2 regions of the Streptomyces sp. NPDC092370 genome follow, and region 1 is predicted to be linked to the other one. Evidence: predicted binding sites of a transcription regulator. Region 1 holds the regulator's gene; the other holds the start of a gene.
The links. The regulator HspR, encoded in region 1, represses chaperone genes until heat shock. The targets are predictions, from matches to a motif close to TTGAGNNNNNNNNNCTCAA.
Positions count from the first base shown of each region.

Region 2: lon (endopeptidase La) is a predicted target of HspR. The motif match lies at 2,554-2,572, and genes of this name have one in related genera.

Region 1 is NZ_JBIVQO010000019.1:17,984-33,188, reverse strand. It holds gene ACIQHQ_RS35755 (pyridoxamine 5'-phosphate oxidase family protein) at 1-348, shown strand, start outside; gene ACIQHQ_RS35750 (hypothetical protein) at 516-851, opposite strand; gene ACIQHQ_RS35745 (helix-turn-helix transcriptional regulator) at 1,222-2,181, shown strand; gene ACIQHQ_RS35740 (LuxR C-terminal-related transcriptional regulator) at 2,212-3,255, opposite strand; gene ACIQHQ_RS35735 (DUF4288 domain-containing protein) at 3,791-4,171, opposite strand; gene ACIQHQ_RS35730 (sugar ABC transporter substrate-binding protein) at 4,708-5,814, opposite strand; gene ACIQHQ_RS35725 (heat shock protein transcriptional repressor HspR) at 6,084-6,536, opposite strand; gene dnaJ (molecular chaperone DnaJ) at 6,542-7,729, opposite strand; gene grpE (nucleotide exchange factor GrpE) at 7,763-8,428, opposite strand; gene dnaK (molecular chaperone DnaK) at 8,425-10,281, opposite strand; gene ACIQHQ_RS35705 ((Fe-S)-binding protein) at 11,533-13,851, shown strand; gene ACIQHQ_RS35700 (cupin domain-containing protein) at 14,300-14,653, shown strand; gene ACIQHQ_RS35695 (hypothetical protein) at 15,090-15,205, opposite strand, start outside.
Region 2 is NZ_JBIVQO010000004.1:139,539-154,743, reverse strand. It holds gene ACIQHQ_RS14725 (spermidine synthase) at 96-773, opposite strand; gene ACIQHQ_RS14720 (rhomboid-like protein) at 947-1,747, shown strand; gene ACIQHQ_RS14715 (GNAT family N-acetyltransferase) at 1,760-2,419, opposite strand; gene lon (endopeptidase La) at 2,595-5,057, shown strand; gene ACIQHQ_RS14705 (MarR family winged helix-turn-helix transcriptional regulator) at 5,233-5,724, shown strand; gene ACIQHQ_RS14700 (protein phosphatase 2C domain-containing protein) at 5,737-6,522, opposite strand; gene ACIQHQ_RS14695 (nitrate- and nitrite sensing domain-containing protein) at 6,891-9,965, shown strand; gene ACIQHQ_RS14690 (roadblock/LC7 domain-containing protein) at 9,962-10,486, shown strand; gene ACIQHQ_RS14685 (DUF742 domain-containing protein) at 10,483-10,905, shown strand; gene ACIQHQ_RS14680 (ATP/GTP-binding protein) at 10,886-11,533, shown strand; gene ACIQHQ_RS14675 (styrene monooxygenase/indole monooxygenase family protein) at 11,546-12,808, shown strand; gene ACIQHQ_RS14670 (NlpC/P60 family protein) at 12,827-14,008, opposite strand; gene ACIQHQ_RS14665 (hypothetical protein) at 14,115-14,438, opposite strand; gene ACIQHQ_RS14660 (TetR/AcrR family transcriptional regulator) at 14,449-15,102, opposite strand.

The sequences.
Region 1 (15,205 bases):
CACCTGTGCACCCTGACGACTCCCCGCCCGGACGGCACTCCGCATCTGGTACCCGTCGGGGTCACCTACGATCCCGAGGCCCGTCTGGCTCGGGTGATCACCAACCGGGCGAGCGCGAAGGTGCGGTACGTGCGGGCCGCCGGGGACCAGGGGGCGGCCGTGGCCGTGTGCCAGCTGGAGGGCCGCCGCTGGGCGACACTGGAGGGCCGGGCCTTCGTGAGCGAGGAGCCGGACCGGGTCGCCGAGGCGGTGCGGCGCTACGCGGAGCGCTACGGCAGGACTCCGTCGCCGAACCCCGCGCGCGTGGTGATCGAGATCCACCTGACGCGGGCCATGGGGCGGGGTTGAGCGAAGTGAATATCCACACCGGTGATCGATTGAATCCGGCCACCCCCGAACTCGGACGATGCCCGGAAATATCCCGGAAAACTGCAGCGGCGTCACCGTGTTCAGGTCACGGTGACGCCGCTGCGGGGGGAAGCGCCTGAGCGATCTGTTACGACGGGGGAATCGCGTCAGGCACTGCGGGGGGTGGCAGAGATGGTCCGCGGGACAGGGGAGTCGGCCTCCACCTGCTGATGGTCCCGCTGGTCCAGGTTCACGAAGATCATTCCGTACCGTACGGCACATCGCACTGGCTGCGGCGCCCCCCGAGGCCGCCGCAGACACCGGTACGCCCGTACGTCCTCGTCGTCGTCCCGCGTGACGACCACCGGCTCGCCGAAAACAGTCACCATCAACGAGTCACCGCTGTGGGGGATGGCGGTGACCAGGTCGATGAAGTGCCAGCCCGACCGGTAGGCGGTGGCCATTTCACGACGGAAGGAGCGGTCGTCGGGTGGAGTGGTCACGGTCAGCTCCCGGATCCGGCTGCTCCGGGGCTCGGCCAGCTGCTGTTCTCCGCTCCGTGAGCGCTGTTCACGGCGACGGACGGCCAGCTGCTGTTCGCCCGAACATCGTCCTTCACATCGGAGAAGCCACTCAGCGTACCGAGGGCCACAACGGCGGAGAAGGCGGCGACAAGCACCGAGCGAAGCATTCTGTTACGCATAGTCGGCTTCGTCCTCACTTGAAAGTCCCCTTTTCCCCCGTCGAGTACGACGATGGCTCATTCGGGCACGTCATGGCCACACAATCGATGCATCATGTTCCTGCATGTTCAGGACCCTGGGGGGTGGAGATTTGACATCAAATCAGACAAAGGAGACACATCCCCATGCGATGACCGAGTGGTGCGATGAGGGCGGCCGTCTGTATGCCGCCGCACTGCGCGCCGGACGCATCGCACGTGAGGACGTGGAGCCCGCTCCGTGCCTGATGGACTTCGCCCTGCTCCACCCCGACCCGGACGACCCCGGCTGGCTGCGGCCGGTGCCGCCCGCGGTCGCCCTGTCCCGGCGGCTCAACCCCCTGGAGCAGGAGATAGCCGACCGCCGGCGCCTGGCAACCGGTCTCGCCGAGACCTTCGAGCCGTTCATGACCCTGGGCACCCAGCTGGCCGCGACCAGTGACGCCATCACTGTGCTGGAAGGCGGCGAGCGAATCAATGCCGCACTCAACATGGCCACTTTGCAGTGCCAGGCGGAGATGCTCACCGTCCAGCCCACCGACCGGATGTCCGAACGCAGCCTTCTGCGCGGTCTGGAACGCGACCGGCCGCTGATCGAACGCGGTGTGCGCATCCGGACTCTGTATCAGCACACCGCCCGCTACAACCCCGAACAGCTCGCCTACGCCGCCCAGCTCTCCAACGGCAAAGCGGAGTACCGCACGATCGACGAACTCGTCGAGCGCCTGATCATCTGCGACGAGTCCGTCGCCTTCATCCCCGCCCGCGACGATCAGCAGGTGGCCCTGGAACTGCGCCATCCCGGCCTGGTCCGCTACCTCATCAAGCTCTTCGAGTACCTGTGGGACCGGTCGGTTCCGCTCAGCACCGGCACCCCGTACGAGACCGCCCGCGACGGCATCACCGAGATCCAGTACTCCATAGCCAAGCTCCTGGTCGAGGGCCACGTCGACGAGGCCATCGCCCGGCGTCTCGGCATGAACGTGCGCACCTGCCGGGCCCACATAGCCAAGCTCGCGTCCGCTCTGGGCAGCGGCAGCCGCGCCCAACTGGGTTACCTCATCGCCCAGTCCGGCATCCTGAAGCAGGATCAGGAAGGGGCCTCTGGTTGACCTCGCGGCCCCAGGGCGCAGCTCGGCGCCTCATCGGGCGGTCCGGGATCCTTGATCAGGGACGCTGAGGGGCGGGGTCACGGCCGAGGGGGGCGGGCCGTCCAGGCCCGCCTGGGCGATGCGTACGCCGAGTTGCGTACGGCTCGCCGCCCCCAGCGTCTCCGAGAGGCGCGCGATGTGCGCCCGGCACGTCCGGACGCTTATGCCCAGCCGTTCCGCGATGACGGCGTCCTGATGCCCTTCCGCCAGCAGCGCGGCGATCGACTGCTCCCGGTGCGAGATGCCCTCGATGCCGGTGTCGGGGAGCGGGGCCTTGAGGGGGATGGCCAGGCGCCACAGCCGGTCGAAGACCGTGACGAGGTACTCGACGATCGCCGGGTGCCGTAGCTCGAGGGCCATCGTGCGGTCGGTGTTGGCGGGGATGAACGCCACCGTCCGGTCGAAGAGGATCAGCCGGTCGATCACCTCGTCCAGCGTGCGTGCCTCCACCGCGTCGCCCATCAGCTCCAGGTAGGTCAGCAACCCCTGCCCGTGCCGGGCGACATGCGTGTACAGGTCCCGCATCCGCACCCCGCGCCCCCGCAGGGCCAGCGCCCGGTGCAGGCCCTCGGAGAGCTCCGCCTCGCGGCGGATGCCGCCGGGCTGGACCGTGAGCACCTCGGTGGTGCACGCCTGGGTCGCCTCGTCCATCGCGGCCTGGATGCGCGCGAGTCCGTCCAGGACCCGGATCGCCGGGCCCTCCGCCGCCGACGCGGCCGGCCGCACCTGGCGGCCCAGTCCGGCGTACCACTCGACGGCCGTGACGGCCGAGCCCAGCCGCCGCTGACTGGCACTGACCTCGTCGTACATCCCGCGCAGCAGCCGGGTCATGACCTCCTGCGGGGAGGTCGGCACCAGCCAGTCCATGTCGTCGGGGTCCGGGTGCAGCAGGGCGAGTTCCAGCAGGCAGGGCACCGGTTCCGCGTCCCGGCGCGGCACCCGGCCGCGCCGTACGGCCCGGGAGTACACGCGGTCCCCGGTCTCGCACAGTCGGTCGGCACCATGGGGATGCTCATCCGCCCCGTGCCCGGCCATCGCCCATCCCACCCCCGGTTTCGCCGTCTTTCCGCAGCGCAACTATGCGCGGACCGGCCGTGCTCCGCAACACGGCTCGACCACAACCGAGCCGCCTTTCGGCCCACTTGGAACCGGTATGCGCGGGGTGCCGCGTGGCCGGTGACCGCACGCCGGGGTGACGTGCGTGCAGGTCGTGCGACCGGCCGGTCTGTGCTGGGGCCGACGTGGCGTCGCAGGAACCGCCGAGAAGGTGGGCGTACGTCTTAGCGCCCGTCGGGCCGGACGGTCGCTCCGGCCGGTGCGGCCACCGCTCCGTGGGCTCCCCGGGCACGGGGCGACGGGTCCCGGCCCCGCGTATCGACCGGGTCCGTGGCGGGACCGCGACGGCTTTGTCGCGTTCCACGGCGTCGGGGCGGCGACCGTCGTGGCGTGTCGCAGGCCCGGTACGCGGCCGCGCGCCGGGCTCCGGTTCACGACGGGACGCGCAACGCGCCCGGGCCGAGCACGGGAGACGGTGGCCGGTCCCATGCCCCGCCCCGGCGGCCGGCCGCGGCTAGGCGCCGTCGTCCTCGCGGGCGAGCAGTGGCTCCACTCGCTCGTACGCCGCCCCGTCGCGGAAGTGACGCGTGTACAGGCCGGCGTCACCGCCGAGGCCGGCGTCCTCGGCTTCCTTCACGTCGACGATCGTCTTCAGTCGCCAGGTGCCCGTCTCCTGCCGGTCGTTCAGGGAGCCGGTCTCCGCCGCGCGCGCCCACCGCTCGACCCGCTCTCTGGCGGACCGCTCGTCGACCGCGTGCACCAGGACGAAGTTCTCCTGGTACAGGAGCTGCTCCGGTTCCCCGGCCGGGGCCGGGCCGGAGGTGGTCGCCTCCCTCACCACCTGGGCGACGTAGGGCTGCGGGGCGGGCTGCCCGGCACCGGTTCGGCCGGTCACACTCACTCCCGTCCGCACGTCGGTCAACGCGCCGCCCGCCCGCCGCCACGTGTCGAAGCGGCGGTCGTTCAGCAGCTTCCACGCCTGGACATCATCCCCGTCGGTGGGCAACCCCCGCCGGACGGAGCGCTTCTCACAGCGGGAGACGAACCGGGCGGCGGCCAGGCCGTCCGCGGCGAGACGGTCACCTACCCGGACACCGGTGCCGGTGCGGTGCCGGTGCCGGTGCCGGTGCGGTGCCGGTGCCGGTGCCAGTGCCGGTCCCGCCGGTTCCGGTGCCGGTCCCGTTGCCGGTGCCGTTGCCGGTTCCGGTGCCGACTCCAGTGTCCGTCTTGGTCCCGGTGTCGGTGCCGGTCCCGGTCCCGGCTCCAGTCCCGGTCCCGGTCCCGGTCCCGGCTCCAGTCTCGGTGCCGGTCCCTGTGTCGGTCCCGGTACCGGCTCCAGTGCCGCGAACGCGGGCGGGCACCCGTCAGACGCCGGTCGAGAGGCGAGTTGCGCGGGCGCCAGGACAGTCCCGCGTCAGCCCCCGCCGGTGGCTACTTCAGGCCGATGGCCCGGCACGCCGCCTTGTACTCGGCCGTGCAGATGTCCGCCAGCTTGTAGATGTCGTCCGCGATCACCGTGTCCTTGATGTTCTCCTTGGTGAGCGCGACCACGGGCACGAGCTGCGCCGGGATGCCCTTGTGCGTGGGGCTGTCGACCTTGTCGCGGGCCAGGGAGGCGAACTGGATGTCGCGGCCCTGGACCTTGGCGACGGCCATCTCCGCGGCGTTCTCCGCCTCCTGCGGGTACGACTTGTACACGCTCATGTACTGCTCGCCGCTGATGATCCGCTGCACGGCCGGCAGCTCCGCGTCCTGCCCGGTGATCGGCGGCAGTTCGGTCACGCCCGCTGCCTGAAGTGCCTTGATGATGCCGCCGGCCATGCCGTCGTTGGCGGAGTACACCGCGGCGATGTTGCCCTTGCCGATCTTCTCGATCGCCAGGGCCATGTTGGCCTCGGCGTTCTCCGGCTTCCAGTCCTTGGTGTCGAAGGACTCGGCGATCGTCACGTTGCCGTTCAGCTCGGACATGGCCCCGGCCTTGAACTGCTTGGCGTTCGGGTCCGTGGGCGAGCCGTTCATCATGACGATCTTGTCGGAGAGGCTCGCCTTCTCGCCGATGGCCTCCAGCAGGGTGCGGCCCTGGACCTCGCCGACCAGCTCGTTGTCGAAGGAGATGTAGGCGTCGATCGGGCCCTCGGCCAGCCGGTCGTAGGCGATGACCGGAATGCCGGCCTCCTTCGCCTTCTTCACGCCGCTCGCGATGGCCTTCGAGTCGACGGCGTCCAGCAGGATCACGTCGACCCGGTCGTCGATCATCTGCTGCAGCTGGTCCGCCTGCTTGTCCGCGCTCGCCTCCGCGTTGGCGTACGCGACGCGGCCCTTGTCGTTGGTGAGCGACTCGACCTTCGTCTTGATGATCGGGTAGTCGAAGTTCTCGTACCGCGTGTTCGCCTTCTCCGGCAGCAGCAGTCCGACGGTGATGTCGTTGCCCTTCGCCGGGCTCGCGTCGTCACTGCTCCCGGTCGCGTTGAGCACGCCGCAGCCGGCGAGCGTGACGGACATCGTGGCGGCTGCCACGGATATGGCGATACGACGCATGCGGGAGCTCACTTCGCGTGTGATTCGGACGTGGGCACAGCTTTCCGCCCATGTGACTGAAAAGCCAACGCGGACGCGACCCCCAGCGTCAAGCGGAACCACTTAACGAGATGACAACACCACGCTCCGCAGCAGTTGTGAAGACTCTGCGGAAGCACCTCCAAGCGCCGCGCACGTGCAGGTCACCCACCGAAGAGCGGGTGAAACCGGCCCAAGGCATACGAAAAGGGCCGGGAGTCAACTCCCGGCCCTTTCGCGTCGCCTGCGCGTCAGTCGGACTGCTGCTGCCGTTTCGGCCGCCACACCACCAGCGCGCTGGTCTGTTGCATCTCCTGGTACGGCACCAGATCGCGGCGGTACGACGCGTGCACCGCCGCCTCGCGCTGGCGCATCGCCGCCGCCGCGCCGTCGAGCGCGTCCTCCAGCTCGGCGACCCGGGCCTGGAGCGCGGCGACTTGGTTCTCCAGTTCGATGATGCGCTTGATTCCGGCCAGGTTGATGCCCTCGTCCTGCGACAACTGCTGGACCGTGCGCAGCAGTTCGATGTCGCGCGCCGAGTAGCGGCGGCCCCGGCCCGCGGTGCGGTCGGGGGACACCAAACCCAGCCGGTCGTACTGGCGCAGGGTCTGGGGGTGCAGGCCGGACAGCTGGGCCGCCACCGAGATGACGTAGACCGGGGTTTCCTCGGTCAGTTCATACGGGTTGCGCCGACGACCGTCCATCTGACTCATGCTCCCTTCGCGGCCTGGAACAGATCCGCCCGCGGATCCTCATCCGCGGTCACCTCGCGATACGCCTCGAGTGCGTCACGAGCTTTCCCCGTCAGGTCCTTCGGAACACTCACCTCGACGGTGACCAGGAGGTCCCCGCGGGTGCCGTCCTTGCGGACCGCGCCCTTGCCCCGGGCACGCATGGTGCGCCCGTTGGGCGTGCCCGGAGGCAGCTTCAGGGTGACGGGCGGGCCGCCCAGGGTGGGTACCCGCACCTCGCCGCCGAGGGCCGCCTCGACGAAGGTCACGGGGACGGTGACCGTGAGGTTGTCCTCCTTGCGGCCGAACACCGGGTGGGAGTCGACGTGCACGACCACGTACAGGTCGCCCGCCGGGCCGCCGCGCTCGCCCGGCGCCCCCTTGCCGCGCAGCCGGATCCGCTGGCCGTCGCTGACGCCCGCGGGGATGCGCACCTGCATGGTCCGCGAGGACTTGGCCCGGCCGCTGCCCTTGCAGACCTCGCAGGCGTTCTCCGCGATCAGGCCGCGGCCTTTGCAGTCCGGGCAGGGGTCGGTGAGGGAGAAGCCGCCGCCGCTGCCCCGGGCGACCTGCCCGGTGCCCACACAGGTCGGGCACACGCGGGGTGTGCCGTTCTTGTCGCCGGTGCCCGAACAGGCCTTGCAGGGGGACTGCGAGGACATCCGCAGCGGGACGGTCGCACCCTCGATCGCCTCGGTGAAACTGAGCGTGACCTCGGACTCGATGTCCTGGCCGCGCCGGGCGTGCGCGCGCGTCCCCGGTCCGCCCGCACCGCCGCGGTTGAACAGGCCCCCGAAGACGTCACCGAGTCCGCCGCCGAAGCCGCCGGCTCCCTGACCGCCGCCTTGGGCGCCGCCTCCGAAGAGGTCGCCCAGGTCGAAGTTGAAGGAGCCGCCCGCGCCGCCCGGCCCCGGGCGGAAACCGCCGTTGCCGAAGAGGGCGCGCGCGTCGTCGTACTCCTTGCGCTTCTTGGGGTCGCCGAGGATGTCGTTGGCCTCGGAGATCTCCTTGAAGCGCTCCTCCGCCTTGACGTTGCCCTTGTTGGCGTCCGGGTGGAACTCGCGGGCGAGCTTCCGGTACGCCTTCTTGATCTCGGCCTCGGTGGCGTCCTTGGGGACGCCGAGGACCTTGTAGTAGTCCTTCTCGATGAAGTCCTTGGTGCTCATCCTCGACGCCCCTCCTTCCCTTCGTCTGTGACGTCAGCCCTCGTCCGGGCCACCGTTCTCCTTGTCGTCGGCGTCGGCGGACTCGTCCGCCTTGACCGTCTGCGCCCCCGGCTGCGGCTCGGCCACCGCCACCCGCGCGGGGCGGATGGTGCGCTCGCCGATCCGGTACCCGGGCTGCAGGATCGCGACGCACGTCGTCTCGGTGACGTCCGGTGCGTAGCTGTGCATCAGGGCTTCGTGGATCGTCGGGTCGAAGGGCTCGCCCTCCTTGCCGAACTGCTGCAGGCCCATCTTCGCCGCGGTGCTCTCCAGCGACTCGGCGACGGACTTGAAGCCGCCGACCAGTTCGCCGTGTTCACGCGCGCGGCCGATGTCGTCGAGCACGGGCAGGAGCTCGGTCAGGAGGTTCGCGATGGCGATCTCCTTGACCGCGATCCGGTCACGCTCGACCCGGCGGCGGTAGTTCTGGAACTCGGCCTGGAGGCGCTGGAGGTCCGCCGTGCGCTCGTTGAGCGCGGTGCGGGCCTGGTCCAGCTGGGCCACCAGAGCCACGTCCTGGCCCGTGTCCCCGGCCGGGGCCGCCCCCTCCTCCGGGGAGGGGGAGTCGGCCTTCGGCTCGGCGTCGTCGGAGGTGGCGCCGGAAGGGACGTCGGGCTGCTGCGACTGCTGCTCGTCGAAGCCCGGGGTCTCCTCCGTCACGCGGCACCGTCCTTCCGCTCGTCGTCGACGATCTCGGCGTCGACGACGTCGTCGTCGGCGGACTTGGCGCCACCGGCCGCACCGGCGTCACCGGCGGGGCCACCGGCGGCCTGGGCCGCGCCCGCGTCCGCGTACATGGCCTGGCCGAGCTTCTGGGAGACGGCCGCGACCTTCTCCGTGGCCGTGCGGATCTCGGTGGAGTCCTCGCCCTTGAGCTTCTCCTTCAGCTCGGCGACGGCTTCCTCGACCTCGGTCTTGATGTCGCCCGGGACCTTGTCCTCGTTGTCCTTGAGGAACTTCTCGGTCTGGTAGACGAGCTGCTCGCCCTGGTTGCGGGACTCGGCGGCCTCGCGGCGCTTGTGGTCCTCCTCCGCGTACTGCTCGGCCTCCTGGCGCATGCGGTCGACCTCGTCCTTCGGCAGCGAGGAGCCGCCGGTGACGGTCATCTTCTGCTCCTTGCCCGTGCCCAGGTCCTTGGCGGTCACGTGCATGATGCCGTTGGCGTCGATGTCGAAGGACACCTCGATCTGCGGGACGCCGCGGGGCGCCGGCGGCAGACCGGTCAGCTCGAACATCCCGAGCTTCTTGTTGTACGCCGCGATCTCGCGCTCGCCCTGGTAGACCTGGATCTGCACGGACGGCTGGTTGTCCTCGGCCGTGGTGAAGATCTCGGACCGCTTGGTCGGGATCGTGGTGTTGCGCTCGATGAGCTTGGTCATGATGCCGCCCTTGGTCTCGATGCCGAGGGACAGCGGGGTGACGTCGAGGAGCAGAACGTCCTTGACCTCGCCCTTGAGGACACCGGCCTGGAGGGCGGCGCCGATGGCGACGACCTCGTCCGGGTTGACGCCCTTGTTGGCGTCCTTGCCGCCGGTCAGCTCCCTGACGAGCTCGGCGACGGCGGGCATACGGGTCGAGCCGCCGACCAGGACGACGTGGTCGATCTCGCTGATGGAGATGCCGGCGTCCTTGATGACGTTGTGGAACGGCGTCTTGCAGCGCTCCAGCAGGTCCGCGGTCAGCTGCTGGAACTGGGCGCGGGTGAGCTTCTCGTCGAGGTGCAGGGGGCCCTCGGCGGAGGCGGTGATGTAGGGCAGGTTGATCGAGGTCTCGGTGGACGAGGACAGCTCGATCTTCGCCTTCTCGGCGGCCTCGCGCAGACGCTGCAGGGCCATCTTGTCCTTGCCCAGGTCCACGCCGTGGCCGGACTGGAACTGCTGGACGAGGTAGTCGACGACGCGCTGGTCCCAGTCGTCACCACCGAGGTGGTTGTCACCGTTGGTGGCCTTCACCTCGACGACGCCGTCGCCGATCTCCAGCAGCGAGACGTCGAACGTACCGCCACCGAGGTCGAAGACCAGGATGGTCTGGTCGTCCTTGTCGAGGCCGTACGCGAGCGCGGCCGCGGTCGGCTCGTTGACGATGCGCAGGACGTTCAGACCGGCGATCTCACCGGCCTCCTTGGTGGCCTGACGCTCGGAGTCGTTGAAGTACGCCGGGACGGTGATGACCGCGTCGGTCACCTTCTCGCCCAGGTAGGCCTCGGCGTCGCGCTTGAGCTTCTGGAGCACGAAGGCGCTGATCTGCTGCGGGTTGAAGGGCTTCCCGTCGAGCTCGATCTTCCAGTCGGTGCCCATGTGCCGCTTGACCGACCGAATGGTCCGGTCCACGTTGGTGACCGCCTGACGCTTGGCCACCTCTCCGACGAGCACCTCACCGTTCTTGGCGAAGGCGACGACGGACGGCGTGGTCCTGGCGCCCTCGGCGTTGGTGATGACGGTGGGCTCGCCGCCCTCCAGAACGCTGACGACGGAGTTAGTCGTGCCCAGGTCGATGCCGACCGCACGTGCCATTGTGATTCCTCCAGCTGACTTGAGTGGAACGGACTCAAGTGTGCACGACGGCCCCCGACCGGTCAACAGAGCTGAGTCGAGCAGACTCAACTCTTATCCGTTCCTTACACGCAATGACGCTCTGACCTGCGGGGATACGCTGCGTCGAGGTCCGCACACAGGGACACGCGCGGGCGAAACACCCTGAGGAGCACCCCTCCCACCACCCACCACAGGGCGCCGGACCCGATCCGGCCGATATGCGCGAGTACCCCGACGGGCACCGGCGGACGCGGTGCCTGACACGCGCCTCTGCGGTGTATGGACGTGACGCCCCGCCCCCCCCCCCCCCCGCAGCAGAACCGCCTCCGGCACGGTCAGCCCGAGCCGCCGCAGCCGGCGCCCGAGATGATCGGGCCCACCGCGGAACACCGCCCGGCCGGCCGGCCGACCACCGCGTCCCCGCCACGAGGACGCCATCGGCAGCGGCCACCGCGGTCGGCGCCAACAGCACCCCCCCCTCCCGGCCCCGAACCCGGCCCCGGCGTACCCGCGCACGCACCCTCCGGCCCCGAACCCGGCCCAGGCGTACACGCGCACGCACCCTCCGGCCCCGCACCCGGCCCGGGCGTACCCGCGCACGCACCCTCCGGCCCCGCACCCGGCCCGGGCGTACACGCGCAGCGCCATACAGCCCGAGCAGGGGGACCGCACCCGAGGCGACGAGCACCCCCCGCGCCTCATCGGCGGGTGGCCCGCCCTCCACCCCGCCACATCCCCCCGCCCCACGACCAGCCCCGTGACGAGCACGACGGCCACGCCCCGGACAACGGCACGTCACGCTGCCGCCGCGCTCGATCAGCCACAGCCGCAGGGCGGGCCCCGCAGGACGGCCGCGAGCAGGGCGGCGAGGGGGAGGACCGCGAGGAGGAGGGGCTGCGAGGAGGAGAGCCGCGAGGAGGAGAGCTGTGGCGGCGGCGGTCGTCCCGCAGAGCACGCATATAAAGTAGGCGGATCACGACAATTCGGCATGAATGACGTGAGGGGATCACGGCCGGGTCCCGCCGCCACGCGCGACGGAATCCACGCCGAAACCGGCCCGTTTCTGAGGCAACCCTCAGCGATTCAGATCACTGCCCACCCGGCTACAGTGCGGCGGAGGATGAGGGTAGTCTCAGACGGACTGCATAAGTTACCGCTTAGTAATTTCGGGGAAGCCTGAAGAACGACAGGCCACCCCGACGAAACCCCTCGCAGGCCCGAGGAGCCCCCATGCAACTCGCCGCGATCATCGTGTCGCTGGTTCTGACCGTGGTCGGCGTCGCGCTGCTCGCACGCGCGATCGGCCAGTTCGTCCGGTACTTCAAGCTGGGCCAGCCGGTCCCGGCCGGTACCCGGACCGACAACCCCTACCAGCGCAGCGTGACCCTGGTGAAGGAGTTCCTCGGCCACACGCGCATGAACCGGTGGGGCATCGTCGGTGTCGCCCACTGGTTCGTCGCCGTCGGCTTCCTGACGCTCCCGCCGACCCTCGCCCAGGCCTTCGGCCAGCTGTTCCAGGCCGACTGGGTGCTGCCGGTCATCGGTACGTTCCTGCCGTTCGAGCTGTACATCGAGTTCATCGGCGTGATGACGATCCTGGGCATCGCGGTGCTCATCGTGATCCGCCTGCTGAACCTGCCCAGCCGCCCGGGCCGCAAGTCCCGCTTCGCCGGTTCCAAGGCCGGCCAGGCGTACTTCGTCGAGTACGTCATCCTCACCATCGGTCTGGCCATCTACGTGCTGCGGGGCCTGGAGGGCGCGCTCCACCACGTCGACCACTACGAGGCCTCGTACTTCGCCTCGTACCCCCTGGTCCTCGCCTTCAAGGGCCTGTCGGTCACGGCGCTGCAGAACCTGGTCTACCTGGTCGCGATGATCAAGATCGGTACCTCGTTCATCTGGATGATCGTGGTGTCGCTCAACACCAACATGGGTGTCGCCTGGCACCGCTTCCTCGCCTTCCCGAACATCTGGTTCAAGCGCGAGGCGTCGGGCGGGACGGCTCTCGGGGCGTTGCAGCCCATGACGTCGGGCGGCAAGCCGATCGACTTCACCGACCCGGGCGACGACGACGTCTTCGGCGTCTCCCAGGTCGAGCAGTTCTCCTGGAAGGGCCTGCTTGACTTCTCCACCTGCACCGAGTGCGGCCGCTGCCAGTCGCAGTGCCCCGCCTGGAACACGGGCAAGCCCCTCTCCCCCAAGCTGCTGATCATGTCCCTGCGGGACCACGCGCACGCCAAGGCGCCGTACCTGCTGGCCGGCGGCGGCAAGACGATGGAGGGCGAGGAGAAGGCGTCGCCCGAGGCGCTCAAGGACGTCCCGGCGTCCGCGCTGGCGGAGGCCGAGCGCCCGCTGATCGGCACCGCCGAGGAGAACGGCGTCATCGACCCGGACGTCCTGTGGTCCTGCACCACCTGCGGCGCCTGTGTCGAGCAGTGCCCCGTGGACATCGAGCACGTCGACCACATCGTCGACATGCGCCGCTACCAGGTGATGATCGAGTCCTCGTTCCCGTCCGAGGCGGGCACGATGCTCAAGAACCTGGAGAAGAAGGGCAACCCCTGGGGCCTGGCGAAGAAGCAGCGCCTGGAGTGGCTCAAGGAGGTCGACTTCGAGGTCCCGGTCGTCGGCAAGGACATCGAGGACCTGTCCGAGGTCGAGTACCTGTACTGGGTCGGCTGCGCCGGCGCCCTGGAGGACCGCGCCAAGAAGACCACGAAGGCCTTCGCGGAACTCCTCCACATCGCGGGCGTCAAGTTCGCCATCATGGGCGGCGACGAGAAGTGCACCGGTGACTCCGCCCGGCGCCTGGGCAACGAGCCCTTGTTCCAGGAGCTCGGCATGGAGAACGTCATGGCGCTGAACATGGCGTTCGGCGAGGAGATGGACGACGAGGGCAAGGTGACGCCCGAGTCGGCGAAGCCGAAGTCGTCGAAGAAGATCGTCGCCACCTGCCCGCACTGCCTCAACACGCTGGGCAACGAGTACCCCCAGCTCGGCGGCGACTACGAGGTCATCCACCACACGCAGCTGCTGCAGCACCTCGTCGACGAGGGCAAGCTCATCCCGGTCACCCCGGTCGAGGGCATCATCACCTACCACGACCCGTGCTACCTGGGCCGTCACAACAAGATCTACACGCCGCCGCGCGAGATCATCGCCAGCGTCCCCGGCATCCGCAACGAGGAGATGCACCGCCACAAGGAGCGGGGCTTCTGCTGCGGCGCGGGTGGCGCCCGGATGTGGATGGAAGAGCGCATCGGCAAGCGCATCAACAACGAGCGCGTCGACGAGGCGCTGTCGGTCAACCCCGACATCGTGTCGACGGCCTGCCCGTTCTGCCTGGTCATGCTCACCGACTCCGTTAACGGCAAGAAGAACGACGGCAAGGCGAAGGAGTCCATCCAGGTCGTGGACGTCGCCCAGCTGCTGCTGGACTCGGTCAAGACACCGGTCCAGGCGGAAGCCGACGACGACAGCGACGACGGCGAGCCGCCGGCCGGCACGGCGGACTCGGAGAACGCACCGGAGCCGGAGCCGGTGAAGTAGACGCACCCCGCCGGTCGTCCGGACGCCCCCTGCCCTGAGTCACCGGGCAGGGGGCGTCGGCGTTCCGGCGCCGCCCACCCGTGGCAAGTCCCCGCTGTTCCCGTGGTTCCCCGCAGGGCCGCTACGCGCGTGGCACGCCTTCCCCCCTCTACGTCCCCGGCGGCCCCGGGGGCCGGTGCGGTTGACACTACGTCCGGGTACGGCGCCCCGGCTGGACGGATCACGTATTGGCGCCGTACGGAGCCATGGAGATGCTCAGGGGACCGCGGAGACCGCGGAGACCGCCGCAGACGGACGACGCAGGCCCAGGAGGCGAACATGACCCCGCTGTCGCCGCGCCTTCGCCCGGCCGCCCCGTGGCGGCCCGAGGCCATGGCAGGCCGGGGCCAGGCCCTGGCCTGACATGCCGGGCGCACCGGCTGCTCAAGCACCCAGGAAAGGCGAGACCATGTCGCTTCTGAAGACCATCGACACCGACCCCTCCTTCGCTCCGAGCGAGTCCGGGCCGCTGCCGGACCGCCTGATCTCGGGCAACCCGGCCTACAAGACCTGGCCTCAGGACGTCGCCTGCGGGGAGACGATCAAAACCGGCATCTGGGAAGCGACGCCCGGCGAGACCCGCTCGATCAAGGGCGACACCTTCGAGTTCTGCCACATCCTCTCCGGCGTCGTCGAACTCACGCCGGAAGGCGGCGAGCCGGTGATCTACAAGGCAGGCGACAGCTTTGTGATGAAGCCCGGCTATGTCGGTGTCTGGAAGACCATCGAAACCGTGCGGAAGATCTACGTGACCGTGAACTGATGCCGATACCGCGCGACTCCGCCGCCGCGGAGACCTCGCGCGGGACTGCCTGCACGCTCTGCCGGCTCCGGTGTGACGCAGGAACAGCCGACGGCTCGCCGAGGACGCGGGTCATCGCGGACCGGCCGGCTTCCGGCATCGGCTGAACGGTGCGACCGCGACGCCGGCGCGTCCGGGACGACCTGCGACAGTACGTCGAGCCCGGAAGGCTCGTTTCGAGCGCGTCGAGGACTGCGCCGGCGCGCGGCAGCCCAGGGACGTCAGCGCCACCCTCACGGCCTCCGACGTCACCGCCCGGAACGACTCCGTCTCGTCGGACGAGCGCGGTGACGAACGGTCGCGGTAGGGGCCCGCCGCCCGTCGGCGATCTCCGCCGGAAAGGCGTGGCCCTCACCGGACCACCCGGCCTGCGCCGTCCTCACCACACTCGGTCGGGTCATGCGTCGCCCTCGATGTCCTGCATGACGACGCAGGACTCGTTCTCGTCGTCGGCGGGCGGCAGCCACTCACGCACCGCGCCGAGCCCGACCAGTCCAGTCCAGTCCAGTCCAC
Region 2 (15,205 bases), on a different contig from region 1:
ATTCCTTCTGACTGGCTATGCCTGCGCATGGTTGCGATTGACGCTTGAATGATCGGCGTCAGGGGAGCAGCGTACGGGGAGTCAGTACACCTTTGCTATCCAGGGCTGATGGCGAGGTGCACGACGTCCGGAACGCCCCGGGCAACCGGGATCTCTTCGGTACGCACCTGCTGGAACCCGGCATTCCGCAAGGTTTCTTCGAATTCCGGAGACGGCTGGGCGGACCAGACGGCGAGAACCCCGCCGGGTCTCAACACCCTTGCGCAGCTTGCCAGTCCGGCCTCCCGGTAGAGATGTCCGTTGCCCTGGGTGACGGTCCAGTCCGGTCCGTTGTCGATGTCGAGGCACAGGGCGTCGTACGTGTCGGATGTCTCATTGACGTGTGCGACGAGATCGGCTTCGACGATGGTCGTGCGGGGGTCCGCCTGGGCTTGGGCGGAGATCGCGGAGAGCGGGCCGTCGAGGTGCCACTCGACGATCGCGTGCTCGCGTTCCACCACCGTGATCCCGCCCCAGCGGGGGTCCGCCGCGGCGTGCGCGAGGGAGAAGCCGACGCCGAGTCCACCGATCAGGACGTCGGGACGGTCCCGGCCGGCCAGGGCGTCGAGTGCCGCGTCGACCAGCCGCCGCTCCGAGCGGCCGTCGGAGGTGTCCATCAGGAAACAGCCGTTGGAGATGATCTCCAGCCGGTCGTCGTGCCGCCGCAGCACCACCTCACCGTGCGGGCCCTCGCGACGGTCCAGGACGTCGGGTATGTCGTAAGGGGTAGGCATGGGGACATCCTGGCAGGGGAGGAGGGTGCGGCGCCGCGAATTCCGCCGTGGCCCGCGAGGGGGCGCGGGGCGAGGCTGTCGGTTTGCTGTGAATCCGCCCTCGCGTGGCGCGGGTCACAGACAGCGGACGGTCCGGGGCGAAGGCTGGGACACGAGGGAAAGGAGCGCCCGTCGTGAAACGCGCCGCGCCGCCCCACGAGAGGGCCACACCGACGCCGAGGGGCGCGCCCGTCCCGGACGTGCCCGGGCTGCTGGACGGGGTGCCGCGGCAGCGGAGTCCGCGCGAGACGGTGGGCGCGACGCTACGGGAACCCACTCCCGCGGCAGCGCCCCGGCGGTGGTCGCCGCGCCCCTGGCGGTTGCTGCCCACCCCCACCGGAACGCCGTTCACCTTCGGATACGCGGTCGTCCTCTGCCTCACCTCGCTGATCGCCGCGTACGCGGACCCGGCCCTGGTGCACGCCCTGCTCCAGGGCTCCAGCACGGATGTGACGCACCTGGCGCGGACGCCGGGGCTGGTGCTGATCGGCAGCGCGCTGTGGGTCGCGGGCGGGGTGACCTCGCTGTTCGCCATCGCCTTCGTGCTGGTGCTGACCGCGCTGGAACGGCGGGTAGGGGCCGTGCGGACGGCCGCCGTCTTCCTGCTCGGGCATGTGCTGGCCACCCTCGCGACCGAGGTTCCGGTGGGCGTCGCGGTCCTGGCCGGGCATCTGCCCGACAGCTCCCTGCACCGCCTCGACTACGGCGTCAGCTTCGGCGTCGCCGCGGGCATCGGCGCCCTGGCGGGCCTTCTGCCGCTGTGGCTGCGCCTGCCGCTGCTGGCCGGCTTCGGCTGGATGCTGCTCCAGGACCTGCTCGCCTTCACCGACCCGATGACGAACTGGGGGCATGTGATCGCCCTGGGCGTCGGGATCGCGACCTGGCCGGTGGTCCGGCGGTGGTACGCGGCGCGCCTCGGCCCGGCCGGGGTCTGACCGCGAGGTCCTTCAGGCCCGGGCGGGGGCCGGCGGCCCGTGCTTGGCGCTGGTCAGCGGGGCCACCATCTCCCAGCCCAGCGCCTCGTAGAGCCCTCGGCCCGCGGGGGTGCCGGCCAGGACTCCGGTCCGCGCCCCCTGCCGGACGGCGGCGTTCTGCAACGTCCGCACGACGAGGCTGCCCAGACCCTTGCGGCGGTGCTCGGGGGCCGTCTCGATCTGGTCGACCACGGCGGTCTCGCCCGTCGGGGTGACCTGTCCGCGGGCGGCCAGGGACCCGTCCGGCGCGGCCACCATCAGACGGGTCACTCCACCGCGCGACCACTCGCGCAGCCGGAAGCCCTCGGGAACGGCCGGAGCATCGTCCGCCTTCAAGGGGACCGTCATCAGGCAGCCGGGCTCGGGGTCGATCCACCAGCTGTCGTCCAGCCAGCCGGAGACCACCGAGGGGTCCCGGAAGGCCTTCAGCCACACACCCTGGCCGGTCACCCCGTCGGCCACCTTGCGGACGGTCGTCTCGTCGAGGCTCTCGCCCGTCGCGCCGAACACGTGCCGCGTGACGTGGCCGTACATCCCCATGTCGATGGTCCAGCCCCACGGCTCGGCCAGGGGCGGGGCGGCACCGCGCGACACGACCCATCCGTTCACCCAGGCCTGCACAGTTCCGTCCACGTCATCCCCCTGTAATGAGCGAGAAACCTGATCATCCCTTACATGGGGGACCTTACGCGCCTTCCGGCTCCCGGTGTCACGGGTGATCGCTGACAGCGAACAGCGGGCTGGGAACATCCGGGGTCACCCAAGCATTGAGTCGGCATAGCTCAACTTGACTGCCGAAGGGGAGATCATGGCTTCGACGTCCACACCGCTCACCCTGCCCGTGCTGCCGCTCGACGGAGAGGTCGTGCTGCCCGGGATGGTGGTCCCGCTGGACCTGAGCGATTCCGAGGTCCGTGCCGCGGTGGAGGCCGCACAGGCCGCTGCCCGGTCAACGCCCGGAAAGCCCCGGGTACTCCTGGTGCCACGCATCGACGGGACGTACGCGAACACCGGTGTCCTCGGCACCGTCGAGCAGGTCGGCCGGCTGGCCGACGGTGATCCCGGTGCGCTGATCCGGGGCCGGGGCCGGGTGCGCATCGGTGCGGGGACGACCGGTCCTGGCGCCGCCCTCTGGGTGGAGGGCACCAGCGTCGACGAGACCGTGCCGGAGCCGCTGCCCGGGCAGGTCGCCGAACTGGTCAAGGAGTACAAGGCCCTCGCCACCGCCTGGCTGCGCAAGCGCGGCGCCTGGCAGGTCGTCGACCGGGTCCAGGCCATCGACGACGTCTCGGCGCTCGCCGACAACTCCGGCTACTCGCCGTTCCTGACCACCGACCAGAAGGTCGAGCTGCTGGAGACCGCCGACCCGGTGGCCCGGCTCAAGCTCGCCACCCAGCAGCTGCGCGACCACCTCGCCGAGCAGGACGTGGCCGAGTCCATCGCCAAGGACGTCCAGGAGGGCGTCGACAAGCAGCAGCGCGAGTTCCTGCTGCGGCGCCAGCTGGAAGCGGTCCGCAAGGAGCTGCGCGAGCTGAACGGCGAGCAGGAGGGCGAGGAGTCCGACGACTACCGCGCCCGCGTCGAGGCCGCCGACCTGCCCGAGAAGGTCCGCGAGGCCGCTCTCAAGGAGGTCGACAAGCTGGAGCGGTCCTCCGACCAGTCGCCCGAGGGCTCCTGGATCCGCACCTGGCTCGACACGGTCCTGGAGATGCCGTGGAACGAGCGCACCGAGGACGCCTACGACATCCGGGGCGCCAAGGAGGTGCTGGACGCCGAGCACTCCGGCCTGGAGGACGTCAAGGAGCGCATCACCGAGTACCTGGCGGTGCGCAAGCGGCGCAACGACCGGGGGCTGGGCGTCATCGGCGGGCGGCGCGGCGGTGCCGTGCTCGCGCTCGTCGGGCCGCCCGGCGTCGGCAAGACCAGCCTCGGCGAGTCCGTCGCCCACGCGATGGGCCGCAAGTTCGTCCGCGTCGCCCTCGGCGGCGTCCGCGACGAGGCGGAGATCCGCGGCCACCGGCGCACCTATGTCGGTGCCCTGCCGGGCCGTGTCGTGCGGGCCATCAAGGAGGCCGGGTCCATGAACCCGGTCGTGCTGCTCGACGAGATCGACAAGGTCGGCTCGGACTTCCGGGGCGACCCGGCCGCCGCCCTGCTCGAAGTGCTCGACCCGGCGCAGAACCACACCTTCCGGGACCACTACCTGGAGGTCGAGCTGGACCTGTCGGACGTCGTCTTCCTTGCCACGGCCAACGTCCTGGAGGCGATCCCGGAGGCCCTGGCCGACCGGATGGAGATCGTCCGCCTGGACGGCTACACCGAGGACGAGAAGGTCGTCATCGCCCGCGACCACCTGCTCCCGCGCCAGCTGGAGCGGGCCGGGCTCGGCACGGACGAGGTGATCATCGACGAGAGCGCCCTGCGCAAGCTGGCCGGCGAGTACACCCGCGAAGCGGGCGTGCGCACCCTGGAGCGGTCCGTCGCGCGCCTGCTGCGCAAGATCGCCGCCCAGCACGAACTGGGCGAGCGCAAGCTGCCGTTCACCGTCCGGGACGAGGACCTGCGCGACCTGATCGGCCGGCCGCACCACGTGCCCGAGTCCGCCCAGGACCCGGCCGAGCGGCGGACGTCCGTGCCGGGCGTGGCCACCGGGCTCGCGGTGACCGGGGCGGGCGGTGACGTGCTGTACGTCGAGGCGTCGCTGGCCGACCCCGAGACGGGCGCGGCCGGACTGACGCTGACCGGTCAGCTCGGAGAGGTGATGAAGGAGTCCGCGCAGATCGCGCTGAGCTTCCTGCGCTCCCACGGTGCCGAACTCGAACTGCCGGTGGGCGACCTGAAGGACCGGGGCGTGCACATCCACTTCCCGGCGGGCGCGGTCCCCAAGGACGGCCCGAGCGCCGGCATCACGATGACCACGGCCCTCGCGTCCCTGCTGTCCGGACGTCTGGTCCGCACGGACGTGGCGATGACCGGCGAGGTCTCACTGACGGGGCGGGTCCTGCCGATCGGCGGTGTGAAGCAGAAGCTGCTCGCGGCGCACCGGGCCGGCGTCACCACAGTGATCATCCCCAAGCGCAACGAGCCCGACCTGGACGACGTCCCGGCGGAGGTGCTGGACACGCTCGACGTCCACGCCGTCACCGACGTCCGTCAGGTCCTGGAACTGGCGCTCGCGCCCGCGACGAGCGCGGCGGCGCCGGAGGTTCCGGTCGCGGCGATGGGGGCATCTCCCAGGCTTCGGGCACTGGGGGAGGACGTGGCCGGATGAAGGAAGGCCCGGGCCTCCCGCGCGGGAGGCCCGGGCCTTCACGATGTGATGGCCCTGTGGGCAGGAGTGCCCTGACCTGCGGAATACTTGCCGAACTGCGCCGATCACGGCAGGTGGCGGAAAATCCCAGTACCGGCATTCTCACGACCGGGCGACGACCGAGGCAGGGGCTGACGTGCACGAGGGCGGCAACGACGACGGACACCGCGACGCCGGTGTGGCCGCAAGCGGTGTGGATCAGCCCGCCTTCCTGGCGCTGGAGCGCGAGCTGACCGTGCTGCTGCGGCGCGCCCGGGCCAGCCAGGGCGAGATGGCCCGCGAGGTCCACCCCGACCTGGAGTCGTCCGCGTACGGCCTGCTGGTCCGGCTGGACGAGTGCGGAAAACAGCGGGCCACCGAGCTCGCCGCCTACATCGGGGTCGGCAAGGCGACGATGTCCCGCCAGCTGCGCGCCCTGGAGGACCTCGGGCTGGTCGCGCGCGAGCCCGACCCCGCCGACGGACGCGCCTGGCTCGTCGCCCTCACCCAGGAGGGCCACGACCGGGTCCGCCGGGTCCGGGAGGCCCGCCGCGCCCGCTACGCCGGCCGCCTGGCCGACTGGGACTCCCGCGAGGTCACGGAACTGGCCCGGCTGCTGCACCAGCTCAACCGCGGCATGGAGAAGTAGACCGGACACCCCCTAGAACTCGACGAACACCACGGTCGCGTCGTCGTGCCTCTTGCTCCTGCCCAGGAACGTCGCGGCGGCGTCCGACCGCTCCAGTGTCCGGACGCGGTCGAGAAGTGCCTGCGGGCCCTCCTTGCGGACGACGTGGAAGCAGTCCGCCCAGTCGCCCTCCTCGAACCGCTCCACCCAGCGGGTGGCACCGTCCGTCAGCACGGCCAGGGCGCGCACCTCGTTGCGCGGCAGGGTGCCGGTCACCGCTCGGCGGGCCACCGAAGGGTCCGCGGCCGCCGTGAAGAAGCCGCCCTCCCTGTTGCGGAGCGTGGAGTCAACCAGCGCGTCGGTCGCCAGCGCCGAGCGGGGGAGCAGGGCCAGCCGGTCGTCGAGGACGGGCGTCACCAGGCCGTCCGGGGACTCCAGGAGAAGGGCGGAGTCCGACAGGACCAGATACTCCACCGTGTCCGGATCCCAGCGGGCCGCCACCACCGTGGCCTGAGGCGTCCGAGGGTGAGAAAGGTCACAGGTTGCGGCGTGTGCCCCGGAGGTACGCGCGATGGCACGGGACAAGGCGTCGACCAGGGGAACATCCGGCAGTGAAACGGTCAGTTCGGTCAGTGCTCCACCGAGGCGAGCGGTGAACCAGGGGACGGAATGCAGACAGCCCGTCCCGGCCTTCGGTGGCGTGACCCCGTCCAGGACGACGACCGAACCGCCCTGCCCCGAAGCCGGTAGCCCGACGCCGGCGAAGTCCTCGTTGGGGCGGTCGGCGTCTCCCGGCTCCGAGGCGAGTTCAGTTCGCATCCGGCCAGTCTGCACGAGCCCTTCACAAAGTTCGCAAGAGGTCGGCAAGGGTCGCGTGACCGGCGCAGCCACGCAGGTCAGACGCCAGGTTTGGGCTGGAATGATTTGTTCCGGGAAGGCGTGGTGGCGAATACTGCCACCGGCTGTCCCCGTCGTCCAACCGGCGTGCCGCGCACGGCCGCTGCGAAAGCCCGCGGAACTTGCCCCTCAACTCCCCTCCGAGGTTCACTCCTTCGAGTGGCGGGTCAGGTGATGCGCATGCGCTGCCCACCGGCGCTGGGAGGGTCGGGAAGTGTACCGGGAGTACGCGCCAGTTGACGGAGCGTTATCCGGGCCCAAGGGTTCACGAGTCAGGAATGCGAGCACCGGTGCAGAAGACGCGGCCTCGTCGCACAGGCAAGCAGACGGCCCCTGTTCAGGGCGCTGAGCCGGCATCCCCCACCGGCAAGGGCCGCCCCACCCACGTACGCAACCGGCTGATCGTCGCCGTGGCCGTGGTCGCCGCGGCCATCGCCGGTGCCGGCACCCCGTCCGTCCTCGCCGCCTCCGGGCAACTCCACGACTCCCAGGAACTGGTGACGCTCGCGGAGCAGACCCAGGACGCGCTCACCCTCGCGCACTCCCTCGCCGACGAGCGGGACGACGTCACCTCCTACATCGCGGCCGGGCGCCCCAAGACCAAGGCGCCCTCCGAGCAGCGCAGCGCCCGGGTGGACCGGCAGGTCGAGGAACTGCGGTCCGACACCGACACGCCAGCCCCGCTCCGCTCGGACCTCGACGCCATAGCGGCCGTGCGCAGGGCGGCGCTCACCGGCAAGAGCAGCGCCCTCGAAGCGCACCAGGCGTACTCCATCACCATCACCGAACTCCACCGGCTCGCCGAACAGCTGGCGCAGCAGACGCCGCCGCGCGCCGGTGAGGGCGGTTACGCCCTGGCCGAGCTCGATTCCGCCGTCCAGCAGGCCGCCGCGGCCCGCGGGCTGCTGCTCGCCGCGCTCAGCGTGCCGAGCAGCACCCAGACGGTCATCGACCCCGTCACCGGCCTGCCGACCGAGACCACCTCCTCCTCGGACGCAGACACCCGCCAGCGCGACGTCCTGAGCGCCGCCGCCCAGCAGGCCCGGCTGCGCTCCGACGCGGCCCTGGCCGACTTCCGCGGCACCGCCCCCAAGCCGGCCCGCGCCTCCTTCGACTCCACGGTGACCGGCACCGAGGTCAACTCCGCCGACAAGTACCTCGCCTCCCTGACCGACCAGCCGACGCTCTCCCGCAGCGATCTCGCCACCAGCACCAAGAAGCTCGACGCCGCCCTGTCCGCCCGCGTCGACCTGATGCGCGGCGTGGAGTCGGCCCTCTACGACCGGCGCACCAAGGACCTCGAGGCGCTGCGCGACGACGACGTCACCGCGCTGGAGATCCGCATCGCCGTCCTCGGCGCGCTCATGCTGCTCGCCGTCGGTGTCGCCACGGGCATGGCCCGCAGCCTCACCCGCCCGCTCGCGGTCCTGCGCCTGGGGTCCAAGCGCCTCGCCGAGGCCGAGGACCCGGCGGCCGAGGAGCCGGTGAAGTTCACCGGCCGCAACGACGAGTTCGCCCAGGTCGTCCGCTCCGTCAACGCCCTGCACGCGCACGCGGCCGCCCTCACCGAGCGCATCACCACGCTGGAGTCCGACCGCAAGCACCTCGTCGGCCAGCGCCAGAAGATGGCCGACGCACGCGAGGAGCTGCGCGGCGAACTCGCCGAGTCCGCCGCCCAGCTGGAACGGCTGCGCACGGCCATCGGCGGGACGTTCGTCAACCTCGCGCTGCGCACGCTCGGCCTGGTCGAGCGGCAACTGGCCGTGATCGAGAACCTGGAGGAGCGCGAGCAGGACCCGGACCGGCTCGCCACGCTGTTCAAGCTCGACCACTTCGCGACGGTCATGCGCCGGCACAGCGAGAACCTCCTGGTCCTCGCCGGCACCGAGCACGTCCAGCACGCCGCCGGGCCGGTGCCGCTGGTGGACGTCGTGCGGGCCGCGGTGAGCGAGATCGAGCGGTACGAGCGGGTCAGGATCGCCGCGCTGCCGCCGCACGCGCACATCGCCGGGTTCGCCGCCGACGACCTCTCCCACCTGCTGGCCGAACTCATGGAGAACGCCACCTCGTTCTCCCCGCCCGACCTGCCCGTCGAGATCTCCGGCTGGCTCCTGGAGAACGGCGAGGTCGTGCTCTCCGTCCAGGACGAGGGCATCGGCATGACCGAGGAACGGCTGGAGCGCCTCAACTCCCGCCTCACCGACTTCGACCCCGAGGCGCCGTACGACCAGGAGGGCGAGGACGGTCTGGGCCTCGGCCTGTACGTCGTGGCCCGGCTCGCCCACCGCCACGGCGTGCGCGTCCAGTTGCGCGAGCAGAAGCAGGGCGGTGTCGCGGCGGTCGTCGTCCTGCCCCGCACGCTCCTCGCCGCCGCCCCGACCGTGGCCGTCCCGGCCTCCGGCACCCAGGCCGGCGCGACCCACTCCTTCTCCTTCCCGGGTGCCGACGCCGAGGCCAACTCCAATGTCCTGCCCGGCCGCACGGCCGGTGACGACCCGTTGGTGGCCCTGGCGGAGAAGGCGGTGCAGCGGGACGAGACCGCGGAGAGCACCGGTGCCGCCCAGCACCCGGAACCGGCAGGGGAGCCGGAGACGGCAGAGGCGACGGAGGGGGCAGAGGCGACGGAGACGGCCGAGGCGGCCCTACCGCCGGCCCAGGCCGAGCCGGAAGCACCCGCGGCACCCGCCGAGCCGGAAGCACCCGCGGCACCCGCCGAGCCGGAAGCACCCGCGGCACCCGCCGAACCGGCCGGGACCGCGGCACCGGCGGCACCCGCCGAACCGGCCGCGCCCATGGAACCCGCCGCCGCAGACGCCGAACCGGCCCGGACCGCGGCACCCGTCGCACCCGTGGAACCCGCCGCCTCCGCCGAACCGGCCGGGACCGCGGCACCCGTGGAGTCCCCCGCGGAGACCACGATGGAACTGCTCATCCCGGCGCAACAGGGGGCGCCGGACCCGGCTCAGGGTGAGACGGCGGCAGCCGAGGACGGGACCGGCCCTCGGAGCCCGCTCGCACCCGAGGACGCACCCCGCACGGGAGATGCGGACGGGGACGAGAGCCGGGAGCACGAGCGCGCTCCCGACGGGGAGGAGGACCGCGTCACCGACAAGGGCCTCCCCAAGCGCACTCCCAAGATCACCGCACCGACCACCGCCCCGCGCCAGCGCAGCGGCTCCGTCGACGCCGATGCCCTGCGCCGCCGTCTCGGCGGCTTCCGCCAGGGGGCGCAGGCCGGCTACCGCGACGTGGAGGCGGAGATCGCCGAGGGGACGGCCTCGCACCAGCGGCCGGCCGCCGGCACCGCAGGACCAGCTGAATCCGAAGAAGCCACGGGGGGCACAGTCGAGGAGGCAAGCAGTTGACCGCTCCCAGTACCTTCGGACTGATCGGACTGAGCAGTGAGGCCCGCAACCTGCACTGGCTGCTGACCAACCTCGTCGAGGAGGTGCCCGGCATCCTCTCGGTCGCTGTCGTCTCGTCCGACGGACTGCTCCTGCTCTCCTCCGACGACACCCGCAACAAGGAGGCGAGGGAGGCGCTGCAAGCCGCCGGGTCCCGGCGCACCGGGCCGCGCGGCTCCGCCGCCGACCTGGCCACCATCGTCTCCGGCATCGGCAGCCTCACCATCGGCGCCGCGAAGCTGATGGACTTCGGCGGGATCAAGCACACGATGGTCGCGATGGACGAGGGCAGTCTGTTCGTGATGTCGATCAGCGACGGCTCGCTGCTCGGCGTCCACGGTTCCGCGGACTGCGACATGAGCGTCGTGGCGTACCACATGGCCCTGTTCGTCGGCCGGGCCGGCCATGTGCTGACGCCCGAACTCCGCAGCGAGCTCCGCAAATCGCTGGAGGAGTCCCAGACGACGGGGAGTGCCCGATGAGCAGTACGCCCAAGCACCACCTCCCGGTCCGCGGCGGCGACCGCAAACCCGCCCGGGTCCGCCCCTATTCGCTCACCGGCGGCCGCACCCGGTTCGGCCACGTCCTCCTGGTGGAGACCTTCGTGGCGAGCACGGCCGCGCTGGACGCCCCGGAGGAGCGCAAGGAACTGACGAACGGCAACCTCTCCACCCGCGTCATGCCGGAGCTGCGGGCCATCGTCGAGCTGTGCCGCCGGATGCGTACGGTGGCCGAGATCGCCGCGCTGCTGAAGATGCCGCTCGGCGTGGTCCGCGTGCTCCTGAGCGACCTCGCGGACCAGGGAAAGATCCGTGTGTACGGAACGGGTACCGGCCATGGCACGGGCCGCCCGGACCGCGCTCTGCTGGAAAGGGTGCTGAGTGGACTCCGTCGTCTCTGACGCCGCTCACGGCGTATCTGGTTCCTCCCCGTTCGTCCAGCCCGGCGAGAGCATGCACGCCTGGGAGACGGACCGCACCCGTGCCCCGATCGCCACGAAGATCGTGGTGGCGGGCGGCTTCGGCGTCGGCAAGACCACCCTGGTCACCGCCGTCTCGGAGATCACGCCCCTGCAGACCGAGGCGCTGATGACCGAGGCGAGCGAGGCGACCGACGACCTCACCGCCACGCCCGGCAAGACCACCACCACCGTCGCCATGGACTTCGGGCGCATCACGCTCGACGACGATCTGGTGCTCTACCTGTTCGGCACGCCGGGCCAGCAGCGGTTCTGGTTCATGTGGGACGACATCGTGCGCGGCGCGATCGGCGCCGTCGTCCTGGCCGACACCCGCCGCCTGAAGGACTGCTTCCCGGTCCTGGACTACTTCGAGAGCTCCGGGCTGCCGTACGTGGTCGCGGTCAACCACTTCGACGGCAGCGAGCTGTTCGAGCCGGAGGACGTGCGGGAGGCCTTGACCATCCCGCGCCACATACCTGTCATGATCATGGACGCGCGTCGCCGGATCTCCGTGATCGAGACCCTCCTGGCCCTCGTGGGCCACGCGCTCGACGAAACCCCCGAGTAGAGGACAGCCCGCATGCGGAAGATACTCGTCGTCGGAGCCGGTCAGTCCGGGCTCCAGATCGCCCTCGGCCTCCAGTCACAGGGGTACGAGGTCACCCTGATGTCCAACCGGACGGCGGACGAGATCCGCACCGGCCGGGTCATGTCCACGCAGTGCATGTTCCACACGGCACTCCAGCACGAGCGCGATCTCCAGCTGAACTTCTGGGAGTCCCAGGCCCCGAAGATCGAAGGACTCGGCGTCTCGGTCGCAGCCCCCGGCTCCTGGGCCGAAGGCCCGTCCGCCCGCGCCATCGACTGGCTGGGCAAGCTCGACGGATTCGCCCAGTCGATCGACCAGCGCGTGAAGATGGCCGGCTGGATGGAGACGTTCGCCCAGCGCGGCGGCCAGCTCGTCATCCACGGCGCGGCCGTCGGCGACCTCGACTACTTCTCCCGCACCTACGACCTGGTGCTCGTCGCGGCCGGCAAGGGCGAGCTGGTCCAGATGTTCGGCCGTGACGCCGAGCGCTCCCCCTACAGCGAGCCGCAGCGCGCGCTGGCCGTGGCGTACGTCCACGGCCTCGGCCCGCGCCCCGAGCACCCCGGCACCGAAGCGGTCCGCTGCAATCTCGTGCCGGGCGTCGGCGAACTGTTCGTCATGCCCTGTCTGACCACCTCCGGTCGCGCCGACATCCTGTTCTGGGAGGGCATACCCGGCGGCCCGCTCGACGTCTTCAACGGCGTCAAGGACCCCGCGGAGCACCTCTCCCTGACCCTGGAACTCATGGAGCGGTACGTCCCCTGGGAGTACGCGCGGGCCACCAAGGTCGAACTCACCGACGCCGGCGGCACGCTGGCCGGGCGCTACGCCCCCACCGTCCGAGGCCCCATCGGCCGCCTCCCGGGCGGCGGGCTGGTCCTCGGCGTCGCCGACGTGGTCGTCGCCAACGACCCGATCACCGGGCAGGGCTCCAACTCGGCGTCCAAGTGCGCCGCCGCGTACCTCTCCTCGATCGTCGAGCACGGCGACAAGCCGTTCGACGAGGAGTGGATGCGGGCCACCTTCGACCGCTACTGGGACACCGCCCAGCACGTCACCAAGTGGACCAACGCGATGCTCGCGCCGCCGCCGGAGCACATCCTGAACCTCATCGGCGCCGCCGGTGAGCTCCAGCCGGTCGCCGACCGCTTCGCCAACGGCTTCAACAACCCGGCCGACTTCGAGAACTTCTTCTACGACCCGGCGAAGACCCAGGCCTACCTGGCCGAGGTGTCGGGCGCGGGCGCCGCATAATCCCCGACGTCCGCACGATTAATCCCCGACGTCCGCACGATCCCCGTCGTCCGCATCACCCCCGTCGCCGTCGTAACCCTCGTCCGAGCCGTCCATGGCGCCCTCGGGGAGCTCCGGCGGCTCGTAACGCCGCAAGGGCTCCCCGTCCGGGTCCGGCCGCACCGCGCCCAGGACCGGGTTGGCCGCGATGGGTGACACCTTCACCTTCGCGCCCGGACGGGGCGCCTGGACGACCATGCCGTCCCCGAGGTACAGCGCGACGTGCGTGGCCTCGGGGAAGTACACCACCAGGTCGCCCGGGCGCAGCTCGTCCAGCCGGACCCGCTCCAACTGCTCCCACTGCTCCTGGCTGGTCCGGGGGATGGGCGTACCCGCCGCGGCCCAGGCCCGCGAGGTCAGCCCCGAGCAGTCGTACGCCCCCGGGCCCTCCGCGCCCCACTCGTACGGCTTGCCGATCTGCCGCACGGCGTAGCGCACGGCCCGGGCGCCCCCGGCCGACGGGGTGCGGACGGTGCCGCTGCTCCCCGCGTGCCCGAGCGCGCCGGACGTCACGAACTTCTCCTGCGCCTTCGTGACGCCGTTCCGCTCGAACTCGGCGAGGTCGCTGAGCCGGTCGAGGCTGAGGGAGGCGAGCATTCCTTCCACGTCGTGGAGGCGGGAGCGGACCTCGTCCCGTTCCTTCCTGCGCCGCTCGGTGAGGGCGAGCTGCTCGTCGAGGGCCTTGCGGGCCTTGCGGGCCAGCTCGTGGGCCTTGCGCTCGTCGACGGTCAGCCGGCCGGTGGTGTCCGCCCGCTCCCGTGCGAGCCGGCCGATCACATGGCCCTGCTCGATCGCGCGCTGCGGGTCGCGGGCCAGGAGCAGGCGTACGTACGGGGAGATGCCGGTGCTGCTCTGGTACTGCTGCCGGGCCAGCCGGCCGGCCGCGCCCCGGCTGTCGTGCAGGGAGAGCCGGGCGCGGGCCAGGGCCCGGTCCAGACGGTCGGTCTCGGCGCGCTGCTTCTTCAGCTTCTCCTCGGTGGCGTTGTAGGCCTCGGTGGCCTCCTCGGCCTTCCGGTACAGCGTCTGAAGATCCGTCAGGAGTCCGGCGATGTCGCGCTGTTCCGTGCCCGGCTCGGGCACGGCCGCGGCCGGGACGGGCGCCAGGACGGTTCCGGCCGACGACGCCGCGATGCAGACCAGACGCAGGAAATTTGCTGACATGCCATCACCTCCGTTGCGGGGGCGGCGTGGTGCCGCCGGACATCGTGAGGATCAGGCGTGTGCGCGCGGTGCGCGCGGTGGGTGTGCGCGGTTCGGCGCAACGGGTTCACCCGTCGGCGTCGTCCGGCTTGCCGGGCGGCGTGGTGTCTGGCCTGCCGCGGGGCGTGGCGCTCGGCTTCGACCAGGGCCAGTTGAGCCGGCGGGGCGGGACGCCTTCCGGGGCGTACTCGTACTTCCAGCGGTTGGTCAGGCCCACCTTGCCCGGCCCCCGGGGGACACGGCGGTAGACGAGCACGGTGTCCGGCCCGCCGTCGGGGTCAGGGACGGGGATGCGGTACGTCTTGGGCGGGTGGCCGGTGATGCCGAGGAGGACGGGCAGGACCCTGCCGTCCATGGGCCCGCCCTCGAAGGGGGTCTCTTCGCTTCTCACGGGACCAGTGTCAGACATCCTCGGCGAGGGCCCGGACCAGGGCGTCGGTCTGCGGGTCGCGCCGGGCGGTCACCGTCAGCATCGCCATGAACTGCTCGACGAGCCAGTCGCGCAGCTCCCCGGCGGGGGGTTGCTTGTCCTCGTCGAGCCAGATGAGTGAACACGCCTCGACGGCCGTGATCCACATGCGGATGGTCATACGCAGGCTCGGGCCGGGCCCGGTGACGCCCAGGTGGCTGAGGATGTGCTCGGCGGCGACACGGCGGACACCGTCGACGATGGCGGTGGTGCGTGAGGTCTCCACGACGCTGCCGCCCTGGAGGAGGGCGCTGAAGCCGGTGTCGTGCTCGTCGACGAAAGCGAGGTAGCGGTCGAGGGCGCGGGACAGCCGGGCGAGGAGGGGGCCCTCGCGGGGTTCGTCGAAGCAGTGCTGGAGCTCGTCGGCGGCGGAGCGCAGGGCGGCCTCGTAGAGCTGCTGCTTGCCGCCCGGGAAGTACCGGTACACCAGGGGCCGCGAGACCCCGGCCGCCTCCGCCACGTCGTCGAGGGACACCTCCTCCGGGGCGCGGTGGGCGAAGAGGCCCAGCGCGGAGGTGAGCAGCTGACTGCGGCGTTCCTCGACGCTGAGTCGCCGGTAGGCGGGGGTGGGGGCGGCTGGTGTCATGCTCCGCAGGGTAATCGGGGGGCCGGGGCGCTGCGTAGCGGAGAACGGGGCGGGTGCGGAGTGCCTTCTCGCGGGTGTGGGCCGACGCGGCCTCTCGCGCCGT